Regions from separate parts of the Methylobacterium sp. PvR107 genome, predicted to be linked through region 2. Evidence: predicted binding sites of a transcription regulator. Region 2 holds the regulator's gene; the other holds the start of a gene.
What was found. Region 2 encodes LexA, which represses DNA repair genes until DNA is damaged. Its sites were predicted from a motif close to TGTTCNNNNTGTGTTCNG; they were not measured.

Region 1: recA (recombinase RecA) is a predicted target of LexA. The motif match lies at 3,646-3,663, and genes of this name have one in related genera.

Annotation. Positions count from the first base shown of each region.
Region 1 is NZ_JAFIBW010000001.1:5,499,800-5,509,595, reverse strand. It holds gene rpsC (30S ribosomal protein S3) at 9-749, shown strand; gene rplP (50S ribosomal protein L16) at 761-1,174, shown strand; gene rpmC (50S ribosomal protein L29) at 1,187-1,402, shown strand; gene rpsQ (30S ribosomal protein S17) at 1,424-1,690, shown strand; gene recA (recombinase RecA) at 2,487-3,554, opposite strand; gene JOE48_RS26010 (PAS domain-containing sensor histidine kinase) at 3,964-6,759, opposite strand; gene flhB (flagellar biosynthesis protein FlhB) at 6,926-7,993, opposite strand; gene fliR (flagellar biosynthetic protein FliR) at 8,041-8,802, opposite strand; gene fliQ (flagellar biosynthesis protein FliQ) at 8,854-9,120, opposite strand; gene fliE (flagellar hook-basal body complex protein FliE) at 9,247-9,561, opposite strand; gene flgC (flagellar basal body rod protein FlgC) at 9,594-9,796, opposite strand, start outside.
Region 2 is NZ_JAFIBW010000001.1:5,739,583-5,749,378, reverse strand. It holds gene JOE48_RS27240 (error-prone DNA polymerase) at 1-1,527, shown strand, start outside; gene JOE48_RS27235 (hypothetical protein) at 1,572-2,048, shown strand; gene fae (formaldehyde-activating enzyme) at 2,088-2,627, opposite strand; gene JOE48_RS27225 (hypothetical protein) at 3,126-3,341, shown strand; gene JOE48_RS27220 (hypothetical protein) at 3,360-3,830, opposite strand; gene lexA (transcriptional repressor LexA) at 4,066-4,788, shown strand; gene JOE48_RS27210 (ComEC/Rec2 family competence protein) at 4,782-7,064, opposite strand; gene gltX (glutamate--tRNA ligase) at 7,237-8,664, shown strand; gene gltA (citrate synthase) at 8,895-9,796, shown strand, end outside.

The DNA of each region.
Region 1 (9,796 bases), 240 kb from region 2:
AGGAACTGATGGGCCAGAAAGTCAACCCGATCGGTCTTCGGCTCGGCATCAACCGGACCTGGGATTCCCGCTGGTTCGCCACCAAGGGCGACTATGCGAAGCTCATGCACGAGGACGTCGCGATCCGCGCCGCCCTCATGAAGCAGCTCAAGCAGGCGGCGGTCTCCAAGATCGTCATCGAGCGTCCGCATCGGAAGTGCCGCGTCACGATCCACTCGGGCCGTCCGGGCGTGGTGATCGGCAAGAAGGGCGCGGACATCGAGAAGCTCCGCAAGCTCGTTGGCACCATGACCAAGGCCGACGTGACCATCAACATCGTCGAGGTGCGCAAGCCCGAGATCGACGCTACCCTGGTGGCCGACTCGATCGCGCAGCAGCTCGAGCGCCGCGTCGCGTTCCGGCGGGCCATGAAGCGGGCCGTCCAGTCGGCCATGCGTCTGGGAGCCGAGGGCATCCGGATCAACTGCTCGGGCCGCCTCGGCGGCGCTGAGATCGCCCGCCAGGAATGGTACCGCGAAGGCCGCGTTCCGCTCCACACGCTGCGCGCCGACGTCGATTACGGCACCGCGACGGCGTTCACGACCTACGGCACCTGCGGCATCAAGGTGTGGGTGTTCAAGGGCGAGATCCTTGAGCACGACCCGATGGCCCAGGACAAGAAGGCCCAGGAAGAGGGCGGCCGCTCCGGCGGACGCCGTGAGCGCGATGGCGAGGGCGGCCGCGAGCGCGGACGCCGCGAGCACGCGTAAGGTAGGAAGCCATGCTGCAACCGAAAAAGACCCGCTTCCGCAAGCAGTTCAAGGGCCGCATCCATGGTGCGGCCAAGGGCGGCTTCGAGCTGAACTTCGGCCAGTTCGGTCTGAAGGCGGTAGAGCCTGAGCGCGTTACCGCCCGCCAGATCGAGGCGGCCCGCCGCGCGATCACCCGCGAGATGAAGCGCCAGGGCCGTGTCTGGATCCGGGTGTTCCCGGACGTGCCGGTTTCCTCGAAGCCGACCGAGGTCCGCATGGGCTCCGGTAAGGGCGCCCCGGATTACTGGGCGGCTCGGGTCCATCCCGGACGGATCATGTTCGAGGTCGACGGCGTTGCCGAGGCCATCGCCAAGGAGGCGCTCCGCCTCGGCGCAGCGAAGCTCCCGATCCGTACGCGGGTCGTCCAGCGCATCGCCGACTGAACGGAGGATATCGTGAAGTCGACCCAACGAGTGTCTGATCTCAAGGCCCTGTCGCCGGATCAGTTGAATGACGAGCTGATCAACCTCAAGAAGGAGCAGTTCAACCTGCGCTTCCAGGGGGCTACCGGCCAGCTCGAGAACGTCGCCCGCGTCCGTGAGGTCCGCCGCGACATCGCCCGTGTCCGGACTCTGCAGCGTTCCAAGACGCTGCAGCAGGCCAAGGGCTGAGGCGGGTTTTAGGAGACAACCATGCCGAAGCGCATCCTGCAGGGCACCGTCGTCAGCGACAAAGGTGAGAAGACCATCGTGGTGAAGGTGGAGCGTCGCTTCACGCACCCGGTGATGAAGAAGACCGTGCGCCGGTCGAAGAACTACCATGCCCACGACGAGGCGAATGCCGCCAAGGTCGGGCAGACGGTGTTCATCGAGGAGTGCCGCCCGTTCTCGAAGACCAAGACCTGGAAGCTGGTCGAGGGCGACACGGCGGTGCAGGCGGAAGCCGGCGAAGCGGCCTGATTGGTTCTGCGGTCGGGGCTCGTGGGCCTCGGCGCGCCGTGGGCCGACGATTGGGTCACGTACGATTGGTGGGAGCCTCGCGGCAACGCGGGGCCTTCGCATTCTCGCGGCGTCGATGGTTCGAAGGCCGCGATGTACAGCGTGGGACGTCAGATCGCGCCGTTCGCAGCAATGGCCGCGCGCGAGCTTTCATCCTGTTCTGGATCGCGACAGAGGTCAGTCGCGGTATCGGATGGGGCCTCGCGGCACGGTGGTCGGTGATCCAACCCATTCCCCGCGGCCTGCGGTGAGCGTGAAGCGGGCCTCGAAGAAGGGTTCCAGGGAATCCTGGGCGTTCTGGAGGGCGTCTTCGAGACCTTCGTTGCGGGCCTGCGCCTCGGGACGCGGTGGAGGATTGGATGGCCGCTCCGAGACTCCCCAGTGTCGTGGATTGTAGACGCGACTGAGCGAGGCGCTGGAGCGGTGCGACCTCAGGGTTGGAGCCGCCAGAAGACAACCTTCATCTCACGGTCTGTTGCGATCTCGCCCTGAGCGATGTCGTCGAGACCAGCGAGGACGTCCTGCAGATCGTCGGCATTGATCTCGACGGTCGTGCTGGCTGATGAGATCGAGCATCGCCGAAGCGATATTGTCCCGCGGCATGCGGTGGACGGCTTCGGCAGCATTGTGTCCGGGAGATCAGCCGCCGGACGCGACGGCTCCGGAATGGCAGACGGCCCCGGAGAAGCTCCGGGGCCGCCAAGTCTTTCGTGTCGCCGAGCTCGCCGCAAGCCCGTACCGGCTTTGGTGGCGAGGCTTACGCCTCGCCCTCGTCGAGATCGTCCGCCGTCGGTGCGGCGTTCTCCAGGATCTTCTCGGCGACGAGCCCGGAATTCTGCCGGATCGACCCCTCGATCTCGGCGGCGATATTTGGGTTGTCGCGCAGGAACCCCTTCGAGTTCTCGCGGCCCTGGCCGAGACGCTGGCTGTTGTAGGAGAACCAGGCTCCGGACTTCTCGACAATGCCGGCTTTCACGCCGAGGTCGATCAGCTCACCCACCTTCGACACGCCCTCGCCGAACATGATGTCGAACTCGACCTGCTTGAACGGCGGCGCGACCTTGTTCTTCACCACCTTGACGCGGACCTGATTGCCGATCGCCTCGTCCCGGTCCTTCAGGGTCGAGATCCTTCGAATGTCGAGGCGGACCGAGGCGTAGAATTTCAGCGCGTTGCCGCCGGTGGTCGTCTCGGGGCTGCCGTACATCACGCCGATCTTCATCCGGATCTGGTTGATGAAGATGACCATGCAGTTCGAGCGCGAGATCGAGCCGGTCAGCTTGCGCAGGGCCTGGCTCATCAGGCGGGCCTGGAGGCCGGGCTGACTCTCGCCCATCTCGCCCTCGATCTCGGCCCGCGGGGTCAGCGCGGCGACCGAATCGACCACCAGCACGTCGATGGCGCCGGAGCGCACCAGCGTGTCGGTGATCTCCAGAGCCTGCTCGCCCGTGTCGGGCTGCGAGATCAGCAGGTCGTCGAGGTTGACGCCGAGCTTCCGGGCGTAAATTGGATCGAGAGCGTGCTCGGCATCCACGAAGGCGCAGACGCCGCCTTTCTTCTGGGCTTCTGCGATCGTATGGAGCGCCAGCGTCGTTTTGCCGGACGATTCGGGGCCGTAAATCTCGATCACGCGGCCGCGTGGCAGGCCGCCGACACCGAGGGCGATGTCGAGCCCCAGCGAACCGGTGGAGATGGTCTCGACCTCCTGCACCTTGTCGTTCTTGCCGAGCCGCATGATCGAGCCCTTGCCGAAGGCGCGCTCGATCTGCGCCAGGGCTGCGTCGATCGCCTTGGACTTGTCCTTGTCCTTCTCCGCGGGGGGCATGTCGACCACTTTCAATGCGGGCTGGGCCATCTGGCGGGCTCCTTATGAAGGGGTTGAGCGCCGTTCACAACGCGCGTCAACATCCGCAATATGTACCTGTTTTGTTCTCATCCGGCAAGTGCGCGACGGCGGCGTGGGTTGGATCGCTCCAGGCTTGAGGGGCCGAGACCTTGGTTTGTCCAAGCCGAGCGAAGGGTCCGGACCGCAAGCCCGACCGCTTGCGGCGTCCGATACGGTTTTCGTCTGAACCCTTCGCTCGGCGGGTCCGTCAATCATCACGAGCGCAGGGAAGTGACCGAGGGCAAAAGGCGACGAATCGGCCTGGCGCTCTCTGGATTGCATCGCTCCGCGCGCAAAGACCGCTGCCAGGTGGTGGGAAAGAATGTGCGCCGGCCAACCAGCGCGCCTCTCAACTCGCCATCGTCTTCTTCACGGTCTCGACCAGCTGCTTCAGGCTGAAGGGCTTGGGTAGGAAGTTGAAGGTCTCGCCCTCCGGCAGGTTCTTGCGGAACGCATCCTCGGCATAGCCGGAGACGAAGATCACCTTCAGGTCGGGCTGGTGCTTGCGCACCTCTCGCAACAGGGTCGGGCCGTCCATCTCGGGCATGACGACGTCGGAAACGACAAGATCGATCTCTTGAGCCCCCTCGCGGACGATCGCCAGGGCCTCGAGGCCCGATGCCGCCTCCAAGACCGTGTAGCCGCGCGCCGAGAGCGCCCGGCTGTTGACCGCCCGAACCGGATCCTCGTCCTCCACGAGGAGGATTGTTCCCTGCCCCGTATGGTCGGCCGCCGGCTTACGCGGCAACGGCGTGTCGAGCTTGGGCGAGGGCTTGGCCCCGGATTTGGCGTCGGTGCGCGCGGTCGCCTCAACGGCGGGGGTCGCTGCGCCGCCGGCCTGATCCTGCCCGGACGGCGACGGAAGAGCGGCCGCCTCGGTCCGCGGCAGGGCCGATGCGGAGGATACGAGCGGCGCGTCTTCGTGCTCGGCGACGGGCACGTGCCGCGGCAGGTAGATGCGGAAGGCGGTCCCCTCCCCCATGGTCGATTGCACGTCGATGGTGCCGCCGGACTGCTTGACGATGCCGAACACCGTCGAGAGGCCGAGGCCCGTACCCTTGCCGATCTCCTTGGTGGTGAAGAACGGTTCGAAAATCTTCTCCATCAGCTCGGGCGGGATGCCCTGACCGGTGTCGCGAACCTCGATGAGGATATGGTCGCCCGCGGGCGCGCCGCCGCGTCCGTCTTCCGCCGCCATAGGGCCCGGATCGGTCACGTTCTCGGTCCGGATCATCAGCTTGCCGCCGTCCGGCATGGCGTCGCGGGCATTGACCGCGAGATTGACGATCACCTGCTCGAACTGGTTGACGTCGGCCTTCACAGGCCAGATCTCGCGGCCGTGCTTCAGCTCCAGGGCGACGCGCTCGCCGAGCAGGCGCTTCAGCAGCAGGGTCAGCTCGGAGAGCGCCTCCCCGACATTCATCACCTCGGGCCGAAGGGTCTGGCGGCGGGAGAACGCCAGGAGCTGGCGGACGAGGCCCGCCGCCCGGTTGGCGTTCTGCTTGATCTGCATGATGTCCTGGAAGGCGGGGTCGGTCGGCCTGTGGCTGGCCAGCAGCAGGTCCGAATAGCCGATGATCGCCTGCAGCACGTTGTTGAAGTCGTGCGCGATCCCGCCCGCGAGCTGGCCCACCGCGTTCATCTTCTGCGCCTGCGCGACCTGCTGCTCCAGCTGCCGCTGCGCCGTGGTGTCGAGGGCGTAGAGAATGACGCGCTCGGCCTCATCGGTCTGCTGACCCGGATCGCCGCCATCGGCCGGGCTGAGCCACACCCGCGCCGAGCGGCCGCCCGGGCCGTTCAACTGGACCTCGATGGGCTCGGGGTCGGTCAGGCCGCGCGCCGCGCGGGCGAGGCCGGCCTCCAGCGCGGTGCGGTCGGTGACCGAATCGGCAACGTTGGGCTCGGCCCGGGACGTGCCCTCCCCGCCGATCGCGCCGTCCTCGATCTGGCGCGGCACGGTGCCGAACAGCCGGGTGAAGGAGGCATTGGCCCGTGCGATCCGGCCGGTCCGGTCGAGGGTCGCGATGGCGATGGGCGAGTTGTTGAGGAAGCGGGCGAGGCGCACCTCGGCGGCGCGCTGCGGCTCGTCGGTCTCAGCACCGGCGGAGCGGTTGATCACGAAGGTGCGCGAGGAGCCCGGCTTGCCGTCCTTCCCGAAGGCGACCCGATGATAAAGCCGCACCGGCAGGGTGTGGCCGTTGCGGCGGCGCAGGTCGAGGTCGAACCGGTCGGTGCGCACCTCGCCCGGCAGCCCGGCGGTGCGAACCAGGACGTCCGCCTCCGGGGCGATCTCGGTGAGGTGCGGGCCCCCGGGGCCGACGGTCGCGAGGTCGTAGCCGAGCCAGGCCGCGAGGGTCGCGTTCATGTAGACGATGGCGCCAGCCGGATCGATCGACAGGAAGCCCGCCGGGGCATGGTCGAGGTAGTCGATCGCGTGCTGGAGTTCCTGGAAGACGTTCTCCTGGCGCTCGCGCTCGGCGGTGATGTCGGCGACCGTCCAGAGCGAGGCGGCGCGGCGCGGACGCAGGAGCGGCCGGACCGAGACCCGGTACCAGCCGAAGCTGCGCTCCCCGGCGAGCGGCCCCAGAGGCGGCGACATCCGCACTTCCTCGGTATGGGCGCGGGCGTCGCGCGAGGCCTGCGACAGGCGATAGACCGCCTCGGAGACCTCCGGCGAGCCGACCAGGATACGCTCCACCGGTACGAGGTTCGAGAAGGTCTCGCCGCCGGCGATCCGCAGATAGGCTTCGTTGGCGTAGATCAGCCGGCCGCTATCCTCGACGACCAGCGCGCCGTCGGGCGAGGCGTCGACAATCCCCTTGGTGATGTCGTCCCGGGCGGCGCTGCCGCTGAGCTGGAGCGCGCCGATCGCCAGGGCGAACAGGAAGAAGACGCCCGCCATGGCCAGAAGCGCCAGCAGCCACACGATCAGCGACTGGGCCTGCTCGTTCGCCACGAACGACAGGCCGATGGCGGCCCCGACCAGCAGGCCCGCGAGGACCAGCAGCAGCCCGACCCGGCCCGGCTGCTCCGAGCGGTCGATCGAACCCGGCCCCAGCGGGGCGGGACCCTGGGCGCCGGAGGTCGGCAGTCCCGAATTCTGCGGGCCGACGGCGGGCGCCGGAGGTCCAGTGACGTCGGCCATCGGCTTCATTCCAGAACGATCCCCCGGTTAGGCCTGCCGGCCATATCAGGGCAAGGGCAGCGCGGCACCACTGTCGTCGCGCCAAGCCTCGGCGCAGCCTCGCGAAAAAAGGTGGACGAAGCGTGGCTTTCCCGGCCGGTCGTCCGGCCTCCGCTGCGGCCGGGGCCTATGCAGCCCTCCGGCGCAGGCGCAGGACGAAGCCGATCACCTCGGCCACCGCCCGGTAATGCTCGGCGGGAATTTCGCGGTCGATCTCCACGGTGGCGTGGAGCGCCCGGGCGAGCGGGGGGTTCTCGATCACCGCGACGCCGTGCTCGGCCGCCACCGTGCGGATCCGCAGAGCCAGCGCGTCGACGCCCTTGGCGACGCAGATCGGCGCGGCCATGCCGGCCTCGTAGCGCAGGGCCACCGCGTAGTGGGTCGGGTTGGTCACCACCACGGTGGCGGTCGGCACGGCGGCCATCATCCGCTTCTTCACCCGCGCCATGCGCAGCTGCTTCATGCGGCCCTTGATCTCCGGGTTGCCGTCCGACTCCTTCATCTCCTGCTTTAGCTCTTCCTTCGACATGCGGTGGCGCTTGCGCCAGCGGAACCGCGCGTAGAGCGCGTCGCCCAGCGTGATCGCGAGGTGCATGCACAGCATGCCGGCGAGCAGCCGCAGGCTCAGGGACAGGATCGCCGGCAGGGATGCGGCGGGGTCAAGCTGAACGAACACCTCGAGCCGGTCGCGGTCGTTCCACAGCAGCACGCCGCCGACCACGCCCACGATCGTGATCTTGGCCAGGCCCTTGCCGAACTGGAACCAAGCTTCGACGCCGAGCAGGCGCTTCAGGCCTGCCATCGGCGAGAGCCGCTCGAATTTCGGCATCAGTGTTTCGGTACTGAACACCAGCGGGTGCTGGAGCAGGCCGGCGGCGAGGCCCGCGATCAAGGCGAGGCCCACCGGCACGGCCACCGCCTGGAGCCACAGCCAGAGCCCCCGCGTCGCGGCCGCCTGCATTGCGGTGGCGTCGTCCGGGAGGGTGTGGGCGTTCGCCAGATAGGCCCTGAGCCCATAGAGGAGGTTCTGCGCGATGCTCGGGGCCGCGACCATCAGGGCGAGGGTGAAGGCGGCCAGCAACGCGAAGGTGTTGATCTCGGTGCTGCTCGCGACGTCGCCGCGCTCGATGGCCTGATCGAGGCGCCGCTGGGACGGCTCCTCGGTCTTGTCCTCGTCCTCCGCGCCCTCGGCCATCGAAAATCGACCTCAGCGCGTGCGGAAGCGGAGCGGGGCGGCCACGGTCACCGGCCGACATACGCGGCGAGATACCGGCCGATATCGTCCAGAAAGACCCCCATCATGACGCCGAGGGCGCCCATCAGGATGACCATCCCCGCCAGCACCGAGGCCGGAACCGCCAGGAAGAACACCTGCAATTGCGGCATCAGCCGCGACAGCACGCCGAGCCCGAGATTGAACAGGAGGCCGAAGGCGATGAACGGCCCGGAGATCTGGACCGCCAACGTGAAGCCGCGGGCGAGCGCCCGGGTCGCCAGCATCAGCGCGTCCGAGAAGGCCGGCACGCCGTCGGGCGGCAGCACGACGTAGCTGCGGGCCAAGCCCTCGATGGCGAGATGGTGCAGGTCGGCGGCGAAGATCAGCGTGATGCCGAGCAGCGACAGGAAGTTGCCGATCGCCACCTGCTGGCCGCCTTGGCTCGGATCCACCGTCATCGCGTAGGACAGGCCGAGCTGCGCCGAGATGATCACCCCGGCGGTTTGCAGGGCGGCGAGCACCATCCGCACGGTGAGGCCGAGCACCAGCCCGATGATCGTCTCCCCGAACAGCAGCCCGATCAGCCGGGGCCCGGCCAGACCGTCCGTGCCGCCGAGCAGCGGGCGCACGGACGGGAACAACACCAGTGTCGTGAGCAGCGCGAAGGCCAGACGCAGCCGCGGCGACACCGTCTGCTCGCCGATCCCGGGCATCAGCATGATCAGGGTGCCGACACGCGCGAAGGTGATCAGAAAGGCCGACGCGATCCCGGGCACGAGCAGGTTCATCGCCGCCCCTATGGCACGCGAATCTGGACCCTGTCGCGGCGGGATCGTGCATCAGCCGCCCGCCGCGATCCGGGCGGCGATGCGGACCATGTAGCCGGCCATGGCGTCACCGATGAAGGGCAGCATCAAGAGCAGCGCGGCGAAGACCGCCACGATCTTGGGCACGTAGATCAGGGTCTGCTCTTGGACCTGGGTCAGGGCCTGGACCAGCGAGACGGCGAGCCCCACGGCGAGGGAGACGAGCATCAGCGGTCCGGCGATCTTCAGGAAGACGAAGATGCCGTCGCGGGCGATGTCGAGAATGGCGAGGCCGGTCATTGGGGGGCCGTTGGTACCAGGATTGCGAAGCGGGACGGGCGGCGCGGTTCCCGCGCGAGACGCGGCGGATGCGCGCCGGCGAGCGGTTTGGACGAACCGGTCGCCGGGACGGGGAACGGCTTCGCGTCAAATCTGCATCCGCATGATTTCCTCGTAGGCCGAGATCATCCGGTCCCGCACCGCGACCATGGTCTGGAGCGCGGTCTCGCTCTCGGCGACGGCTGTGACCACGTCGACCACATTGGCCTTGCCGGACGCGGCCGAGACGGCCTGCGCGTCGGCCCGCCGCCCGGCATCGCCGACGTTGTCCAGCGTCTGCCCGAGAAGCTGCATGAAATCGCCGCCGGCCCCTGCCGCCGGCTGCACCCGGGGGGCGGGGCGACCGGAGGCCATCCCCTGGACGGCCGCATAGGCGCCCGCCGCGAAGTTGCTCGAAGCCATGGCCAGTATCCTTGCTGTGCGTCCCTACGCGGTCACTTCAGGATCGCCAGCGTCTGCGCCAGCATCTTGCGGGTCGAGGTGACCATGTTGAGGTTCGCCTCGTAGGAGCGCTGGGCCTCGCGCAGGTCCATGTTCTCGATGAGCGCGTTGACGTTGGGCATCTGCACCTCGCCCCGGGCATTGGCCGCCGGGTTGCCGGGCTCGAGCTTGGTCCGGAACGCCGACGGGTCGCGCC
Region 2 (9,796 bases):
GAGAGCCGGGCGCAGATGTCGATGCTGCCCCGCCTGAAGCCCAAGGAGTTCTACGACCTCGTGGTGCAGGTCGCGATCGTGCGTCCCGGCCCGATCCAGGGTGACATGGTCCATCCCTATCTGCGGCGGCGCTCGGGGATCGATCCGGTGGCGTACCCCGCCCCGCATCCGGATCACGGTCCGGCGGACGAGCTGAAGGAAGTGCTGCAGAAGACCTACGGGGTGCCGCTGTTCCAGGAGCACGCCATGCAGATCGCCATCACGGCGGCGGGCTTCACCCCGGCGGAAGCCGACGGGTTGCGCCGGGCGATGGCGACCTTCCGCCATGTCGGCTCGATCGGCGGGTTCGCGGACAAGTTCGTCGGCGGCATGACCCGCCGGGGCTACCCGAAGGATTTCGCCGAGCGCTGCTTCGCGCAGATCCGCGGCTTCTCCACTTACGGCTTCCCGGAGAGCCACGCGGCGAGCTTCGCGCTCCTCGTCTACGCCTCGGCCTGGATGAAGTGCCGGCACCCCGACGTCTTCCTGGCCGCGATCCTCAACGCCCAGCCCATGGGCTTCTACCAGCCGGCCCAGCTGGTGCGCGACGCCCGCGCCCACGGGGTCGAGGTGCGGGGCGTCTGCGTCAACGCCAGCGACTGGGATTGTACCCTGGAGCCGGCGGCGAACCCGCAGATGCACGCCGTGCGGATCGGCCTGCGGCAGGTCCGCGGCCTGCCCGAGGCCGCGATGCGCCGTCTCGTGCGGCTGCGGGCCAACGGCTACGCCAGCATCGAGGGCCTGCAGGCGTCCCTCGCCCTGCCCCGCAACACCCTGGAGCGCCTGGCCGAGGCGGACGCGTTCCGCTCGCTGGGCCTCGACCGACGCGCCGCCCTCTGGATGGTCCGCACCCTGGAGGGGACCTCGGCGCGCAAGGCTGCGAAGGCCGATGCCAGCGAGCGCCGGGCTCATCTCCTCGAGGCGCCGCTGCCGCTCTTCGCCTGGCACGCCGATGACGGCCTGTTCCGGCACGAGCCGGCGGTGGACCTGCCGTCCCTGGCCCCGTCCGAGGCGGTGGCCGAGGATTACTCCGCCACCGGCCTGTCCCTGCAGGGGCACCCGGTGGCGTTCTTCCGGGGGCGCCTCGCCCGGATCGGCGCGATCCCGGCCCGGGCCCATCTCGACCCGGCCCTGCCCCAGGGCGCCCGGGTCACGGTGGCGGGGCTCGTGCTGATCCGCCAGCGGCCGGGCACCGCCAAGGGCGTGGTCTTCCTGACTCTGGAGGACGAGACCGGTATCGCGAACGTGATCGTCTGGAAGGCGGTGTTCGAGGCCAACCGCCGGGCCGCCATGCAGGCTCGGTTCCTCGCCGTGCGCGGCCGGATCCAGCGGGCGGGCGGGGTGGTCCATCTCGTGGCCGAAGGGTTTCGCGATCTCACCGCCTCGCTCCGCGACCTGCGCGAGGCCGGCATGCGGCTGCCCCCCGAGAACACGGATTTCGGCGTGCCCCCGGACCGGCGCGTGTATCGCAGCCGGGATTTCCACTGAGCCCCGCCCCTCGACAGGCCCCGCGCCGCGCGTAGAGTGCCCCCATGTCGAGCTTCGCCGTTCCGCGCCTTCTCCTCGCCGCCTGCGCGTCCCTGCCGCTGATCCTGCCGCTCCTGGCGGGAACTGCCCGGGCCGACAGCTGCGACGACCTCACCCGCCAGATCGCCGGTGCCATCGGCGGCAAGGTCGGCAAGCGGGCCGGCCCGAGCATCGACATCCGCATGGCCGGCCCGATCAAGTTCGACGTGACCTGCCGGGCCGAGCCGATCGTTCAGGCGACCTCCGCCGAGCCCGCCCCCTCGGCGACCTTCTTCCGCGACCTGTCGGTGGCGTCCGAGATCCTGATCGGCGAGTCGGCCGCCACCGTCGAGCCGATCATCACCAACGCCTACCGGACCTCGCTCGCGGAGCGGCGCAAGTCGTTCATCCAGCAGAACGGCTGGTCGGCCTCCTGCTACACCGACCCGGGCAGCAGCACGATGCGGACCCTTTGCTCGGTGGGGCGCATCCCGCCGGGATGAGGCGGACCTGAGCCCGCAGGATGCCCGCCGAGCGCCCGCTCAGTACTCGACCACGCCGTCGAGCGCGTAGTGCTTCACGGTCTTGCGGTTGGCGATCAGCTCGTCGACCGTCGGCTCGCCCTTGAGGGCGCGGGCGATGGCGAGCTTCGTCGCCTCGTAGTTCGTCCGGTAAAGATCCTTCTGGTCGAGGTTGTCGTCCTCGGCGCAGCGCGGGTCGAGCCAGATCATGATGATCATGCAGAGCTCGTCGAGCCCGTCCTTGGGCAGGATGCCCTCGATGATGCAGTCGACGATTGCGTCGCCGGTGGCGGCCTGGACCACGCCGCCGAGGAGTTCGACATACTCGGCCGTGTGGATCGTGGCCTTGGTGGTCATCATCGTGGCCGGACGCACCAGCTGGTTGAGGTCGCGCACCACGAACATCCGGGTGTGGCCCTGGACCTGCCCCATCATCGACGCGAAGGCCTGGCCCACCGGCCCGCGCACCGAGCCGATCAGCACCTCCGGCATGGCGTCGGTGTACTGGCCCTCGGCCGCCAGCACCGTGGCCTCGCCCGCGCGGAACCAGATCTCTTGCATGTTCGAACTCCACCTGATCGGAGCCCGCGGGAGACATCATCGCGCAGCCCGCGTCAATCGATTCAGAGCGGGCCGCCCCGTCGAACACGCCGACCGGCACGAAGGCGATGGTCAGCCCCGAGACGGCGTAAACCACCCCCTTGTCGGGCCCTCGATCCGCCGTCCCGCCGGTAGCTCCCGGTGAAGACCCGGCCGAGCAGCACGATGTCCGGCAGCCCGCAGCTTACGAGACACGGCGCGCCGAACAGGCCGCCGATACCGGCGATGCCGCACAATCAGCAGCGCGTAGCCCCAGCGGGCGCCCCTCCGGGCCGCCGTGATCAGCCTGCCGACATCCGTGTCGGCGCGCATCACGACGAGTCCGGGGCCTGCGGCCTTGAGGAACGCGTTCAGGCGAGGCAGGGAAGTGCTTGGCACGGCTCGGGAACAGGCCCGGGCACGGGGCCGGTTCCGGCGGGCGTCTTCGGGCTTCCACGGGGCAGGCGGGAGGAATGTGAGATGGCCGAGAGTACGGATCGAGGCTCCGGCTGGAGCCTTCAGGCGAGCGCCGTGCCCGACGGGGTGCGTCTGGAACTCGCCCTGTCGGACCTGGGCGGAGGTCCGGTCACCGCCGCGATCGTGCTCGACCGGGCGGAGGCCCGGGCCTTCGCCCGCGCGCTGCTGGCCGCCGCCGGAGATGCGGCGGAACGGACCTTCCCGAAGCCGGGCCGTTGAGGGGCCGCCGCCGACGGATCAGCGCGGGCCGAGGCCCGGATTGCGGCCCGGAAGGCGCGGCACCACCGTGCCCCGCTTCTCGATCGGCGCGTCGCACGCGTAGGCGAACTCGGTCTTCAGCGGATCGAACACGGTTTCGCCGACGATGCGGCAATCCTCTCGCACGGTCTCGTCGAGATAGGCGCGGGCGGCGGTGCGGAAGCGCTTCACCCGGGTCGATTCCGGCTCGGGATCGATCCGGACCTCGCTCAGGTTGCAGCCGGCATATTCACGCAGGGCATTGGAGACGATGAGCATCCGGCGCATCTGCCGGTTGTCGTAGACCTCGTAGGGCTCCTTGCAGCCGATCGTAACCACCTGCGGGGTGAGCGCGACGTAGTTGCGCGAGATGTACGAGAACCCTGTGGTGCAGCCCGCGAGCGCCAGGCCGAGGGAGACCAGGCCCACGGAAGCCAGGCTTCGGGGCAGCAGAGCCGCGGGTCGTCGCATCCTCGTCATCCCAGCCCGATCTCAGCCCGCCCCGGCTCCGCCGCCCTGCCCGGCGGGACGTGGTGCATTGAAACGGCTCCGCTTGCGCCGTCAATTCGTTTCTGCCTCGGACCATGGCGTCCTCGGAAGCGTGGCCGTATGACGCTTGCGGAACACTTGCGGAACGTTTAACCTGTTCGTGATTTGTTTCAGAGACCGTCCCGAGGCGGTCCGCCAAGCCGCGAGGCCCCCGTCGATGCTCACGCGCAAGCAGCTGGACCTCCTGCGATTCATCCAGAATCGCATGCAGGAATGCGGCGTTCCCCCCTCCTTCGACGAGATGAAGGATGCACTCGACCTCAAGTCGAAATCGGGCATCCACCGTCTGATCACGGCCCTCGAGGAGCGCGGCTTCCTGCGGCGTCTCCCGAACCGGGCGCGGGCCATCGAGGTGATCCGCATTCCCGAGAGCCTGGCGTCCCCGGCTGCGGCGGCTCCCGCGGAGCCGCGCCGCTTCACGCCGAGTGTGGTCGAGGGCGGCAAGTCCAAGCAGCCGGCTCAGCCTGCCGCCGCCCGGATGATCGACGAGGCCGGCCGCGCCGTGTCGATCCCCGTCATGGGCCGGATCGCGGCCGGTACCCCGGTCTCGGCGATCCAGAACCAGAGCCATGCCATCACCCTCTCGCCTGACTTCCTAGCCGGCGGCGAGCACTACGCCCTGGAAGTGCGCGGCGACTCGATGGTGGAGGCCGGCATCCTCGATGGCGACCTCGTGGTGATCCGGAAGCAGGACACCGCCAATACGGGCGACATCATCGTGGCCCTGATCGACGACGAGGAGGCGACGCTCAAGCGCCTGCGCCGCCGCGGTTCCTCGATCGCCCTGGAAGCCGCCAACCCGGCCTACGAGACCCGCGTCCTGGGCCCGGATCGGGTCCAGATCCAGGGCCGGCTCGTCAGTCTCGTCCGCCGCTACTGAAGCGGGGCGGCCGGCGCGTCGCCCGGGGCGGGGTTGGCACCCGGCGGATCGTCCTCCGTCGCGGCCATCCCGCGGGAGGCTTCGGCAGGGGGATCCGTCCCGGTCCGCGCGGCGACGGGTAGGCCGGGCAATGCATGCGGGCGCCACGGCACCGTTCGGTCATCGGTCCGGGCGCCCTGTATCGCGAAGCCGCCTGGTCCGGCGCGCAGGGCGACGGCCCCGTGGCTGGCGAGGAAGCGGCGGTCGATGACCAGTGGGCCCGTACAGGTCGGGGGCGCCGCGAGGCCGGTGATCAGCACGGCGGCCCGGGCGCAATCCTCCGGGAAGGCGCGCCGGTCGCGGACCAGGGCGACGGCCCGGCCGTCCGGCAGGATCGCGGTGCAGCCGAGCCGGTCGCAGCGCCCGCCCGCGGACGGGCGGCTCCGCTGTACCGGCGTGCGGCCATCGCCATCGGCCTTCAGCCACTGTTCCAGGACGAAGCCGGAGGGATTCCCCAGCGCCGCGAGGCGCCCGTCGGGACCCCGCACCGCGGCGCCTGCGCCCTGCCGGTCGACGTAGAGATCGTAGCGCTCCGGCAGGGCCGCGAGGCCGAGGCCGACCAGGAGCGGCGGCAGGGCGAGCCAGCGCAGGCGCGAGACCGGGAGCGTCGCCAGCAGCAGCCCGGCCGTCAGCAGTCCCAGCGCCCCGGTTCCGAACGCCGGCAGCACCAGGGTCGCCCGCTCGAACCCGGCGATCCATTCGGAGATCGCCAGCATCCCGCCGACCGCCTGGCCCATGAGCCACCAGACCGGCCGGTCCAGGGCGAACGGGTAGGCGAGGATCCCGATCACCGCGGAGGGCATCACCACCAGGGAGACCAGGGGCAGCGTCAGGGCGTTGCCGATCAGCCCGAACGGCTGGATCGTCTGGAAATGGTAGGTGGCGAAGGGCGCGGTGGCGATCTGCGCCACCAGGGTCGTGGCCAGGGTGCCGGTGACCGCCGACAGGCCGGTGCCGACGATCCGCCCGATCCGTCCCGCCCCGGGGCGCACGAACAGGCGCCCGTCGATCAGCCGCGCGCAGGCGATCAGCCCGGCCACCGCCCCGAACGACATCTGGAAGCTCGGGCCAAGCAGCCCCTCGGGCTCGCGGGCCAGGGCGATCAGCGCGGCGAGCGCGAGGTTGCGCATCGACAGCGCCGGCCGGTCCACCAGGATCGCGCCCAGCATGATCAGGGTCATGATCAGCGAGCGCTCGGCCGCGATGTCCCAGCCCGAGAAGGCGCAATAGGCGGTGACCCCGAGCATCGCGAATCCGGCCGCGATCTTCTTGATCGGCCAGACCAGGGCGCAATGGGGGATCAGCGCCAGGGCCGCCCGCACCAGCCAGAACACGACGCCGGCGGCCAGCACCATGTGCAGCCCCGAGATCGAGACGACGTGGTAGATGCCGGCGGCGCGCAGTGCGTCGTTGGTCGCCGGGCCGATCAGACCGCGCTTGCCGGTCACCAGGGCCGCCGCCACTGCGCCCGCTTGGCCGCCCTCGGCCTGGGCGATCCGGCGGGTGAGCGCGTTGCGGGCCTCGTCCAGCATGGCGGCGAGCCGGAGGCGCAGCGGCGGTGGGACCGGCGGCGTCGCGATCCGGACCGCGCCGACCAGCGAACCCACCGCGCCGATCCCCTGGAAATAGGCGTCCCGGGCGAAGTCGTAGCCGCCCGGGCGGGCCGCTTCGGGCGGCGGCAGCAGGCGCGCGGTGGCGGCGATGACATCTCCGGGCCGCAGGGCCGGCGCCTTGCGGAACGAGACCCGCACGCCGGCGGGCCGCAGGTCCGGCGCGAGTCCCGCGAAGGTCTCGACCCGGACGATCAGCCGGGCTCCGACCTCGCGCTCGTCCAGAGCCTCGATCATCCCGGTGAGCGGGCCGATCGTGGTCCGGCTCAGGATCGGGGCGGCCACCTGCGAGACCCGCCAAGTTGCCGCCGCGAAACCGAGGAATCCGGCTGCCACCGCGAGGGTGAGCGCCAGCGCCGCCGGTCGCGCGCCGAGAAACGGGATCGGCGCCGCCGCGAGCGCGGCCCCGGCCAGCGGTGCGGCCAGAACCGGCGTCCCGTCGACCGCCGCGAAATAGACCAGGATCCCGGTGCCGAAGGCCACCGCCAGCCAGGGGAACAGACGGCGCTGCTCGGCTTCGCGGCGGAGGCCCCCGGCGAGCCAGGCGCCGATGGCCGGCGGGGCCAGGGCGCGCGGGCCCGGCAGCGCCACCGCGCTCCCTGCCACCCTCGCGCCGATCCGCCGCATTGCCGTCGTCCCGATCCGCGCGACCTGTGCGGGGTCGTGCGATTCCTCCGACGATTCTTAACGCAGTGCCGGCCTCGTGCTACAGCCGGTGCTTCATGCTACGGGCGCCGTGTCGAGCCCCTCGCCGCTCTCCGCCTCCGCTCCGCGACCCGCCCCCGAACACACCGGACCGATGTCCTCAGCCGTCGTCACGCGCTTCGCCCCCTCGCCCACCGGCTACCTCCATATCGGCGGGGCCCGCACGGCGTTGTTCAACTGGCTCTATGCCCGCCACACCGGTGGCACGATGCTGCTGCGCATCGAGGACACCGACCGGGAACGCTCCACCAAGGGCGCGATCGACGCGATCCTCGACGGGCTGACATGGCTCGGCCTCGACTGGGACGGGGACGTGATCTTCCAGTTCGCCCGCGCCGAGCGCCACCGTGCCGTCGCCGAGGAGCTGCTGGCCGCCGGCCGGGCCTATCATTGCTACGCCACCGCCGAGGAACTCACGCAGATGCGCGAGACCGCCCGTGCGGAGGGGCGCGCGCCCCGCTACGACGGCCGCTGGCGCGACCGCGACCCGTCCGAGGCACCCGCCGGGGTGAAGCCGGTGATCCGCCTGCGCGCGCCGATCGAGGGCGAGACCGTGGTCGAGGACGCCGTGCAGGGGCGGGTGACCTGGGCCAACAAGGACCTCGACGATCTCGTCCTCCTGCGCTCGGACGGGACACCGACCTACATGCTCGCCGTCGTGGTCGACGACCACGACATGGGCGTCACGCAGATCATCCGCGGCGACGACCACCTCACCAACGCGGCCCGCCAGAGCCAGATCTTCTCGGCGCTCGGCTGGGACATTCCGAAGATGGCCCATATCCCGCTGATCCACGGGGCCGACGGGGCCAAGCTCTCGAAGCGCCACGGCGCGCTCGGCGTCGAGGCCTATCGCGATCTCGGCTATCTGCCGGCGGCCCTGCGCAACTACCTCGTGCGGCTGGGCTGGAGCCACGGCGACCAGGAGGTCTTCTCCACGGACGAGATGATCGCGGCCTTCGACCTGGGATCGGTCGGGCGCTCCGCGGCGCGGTTCGATTTCGCCAAGCTCGCCAACCTCAACGGCCTCTACATCCGCACCAGTGCCGATGCCGACCTCGTGGCGGCGATCGAGACCATCCTGCCGAATGTCGGCGCCGAGCGAGGCCTGTCGGCGCCGTTGCAGCCCGATCTCAAGGACAAGCTCACCCAGGCCATGCCGGGGCTGAAGGAGCGGGCCAAGACGCTGATCGAGCTTCTCGACAGCGCCTATTATCTGTACGCGCAGCGCCCCCTGACGCTGGACGACAAGGCCCGCGCCCTCCTCCCCGACGAGGGCCGCGCGCGGCTCGCCGGGGTGCGCCCGGCCCTCGAGGCTCTGCCCGCGTGGAGCGCTTCGTCGACCGAGGACGCGGTGCGCCAATACGCTGAGCAGGCCGGCTGCAAGCTCGGGCAGGTGGCCCAGCCCCTGCGCGCGGCGCTTACCGGCCGCACCACCTCCCCGCCGCTGTTCGACGTGATGGCGGTGCTCGGTCGGGACGAAACCCTCGCGCGCCTCGGCGATCAGGTGCCGCAGGGCTGAGGCCGCCGGCCGCGGCCGGGAACTGTGCGCCCCGGCCCGGATTTCGCTTGGTGGAATTTGCTTGGCGTCGGGGTCCGGTTGTCACCGACCCCGTTGCTGCTGCAGTGCCGTTTGGGTAACCCATGCCTGTGAGCACCCGCAGCATAATGCGAGGTGCTCAGGCCCCCGGACCGACTCAGGGGAGCCCGAGGCCGGCATCCGCCACGTCGCCAGAGAAGGGTCCACGATCCATGAGCGCACCCAGCACCATCACCGTGGACGGCAAGTCGGTCGAGCTGCCGGTGAAAACCGGAACGATCGGGCCGGACGTGATCGATATCGGCAAGCTCTACGCCCAGACCGGTGCTTTCACCTTCGACCCGGGCTTCACCTCGACCGCTTCGTGCGAATCGAAGATCACCTATATCGACGGTGACGAGGGCGTGCTGCTGTACCGCGGCTACCCGATCGAGCAACTCGCCGAGAAGGGCGACTTCCTCGAGACCTGCTACCTGATGCTGTTCGGCGCCCTGCCGACCGCCGCCCAGCGGGCCGATTTCGAGTACCGGGTCACGCGCCACACCATGGTGCACGACCAGATGAACCGGTTCTTCACCGGCTTCCGCCGCGACGCGCATCCGATGGCCGTGATGGTGGCCTCGGTGGGTGCGCTCTCGGCCTTCTACCACGACTCGACCGACATCACGGACGAGAGCCAGCGGCTGATCGCGTCGATCCGCATGATCGCCAAGATGCCGACGCTCGCCGCGATGGCCTACAAGTACTCGATCGGCCAGCCCTTCGTGTATCCGAAGAACGACCTGGATTACACGTCGAACTTCCTGCGCATGTGCTACGCGGTGCCGTGCGAGGAATACGAGGTGAACCCGGTTTTCGCGCGCGCCCTCGACAAGATCTTCATCCTGCACGCCGACCACGAGCAGAATGCCTCGACCTCGACGGTGCGGCTCGCGGGCTCCTCGGGCGCCAACCCCTTCGCCTGCATCGCGGCCGGCATCGCCTGCCTGTGGGGCCCGGCCCATGGCGGCGCCAACGAGGCGGCGCTCAAGATGCTGATGGAGATCGGCACCCCGGAGAATGTCGGGAAGTACGTCGCCAAGGCCAAGGACAAGAACGACCCGTTCCGCCTGAT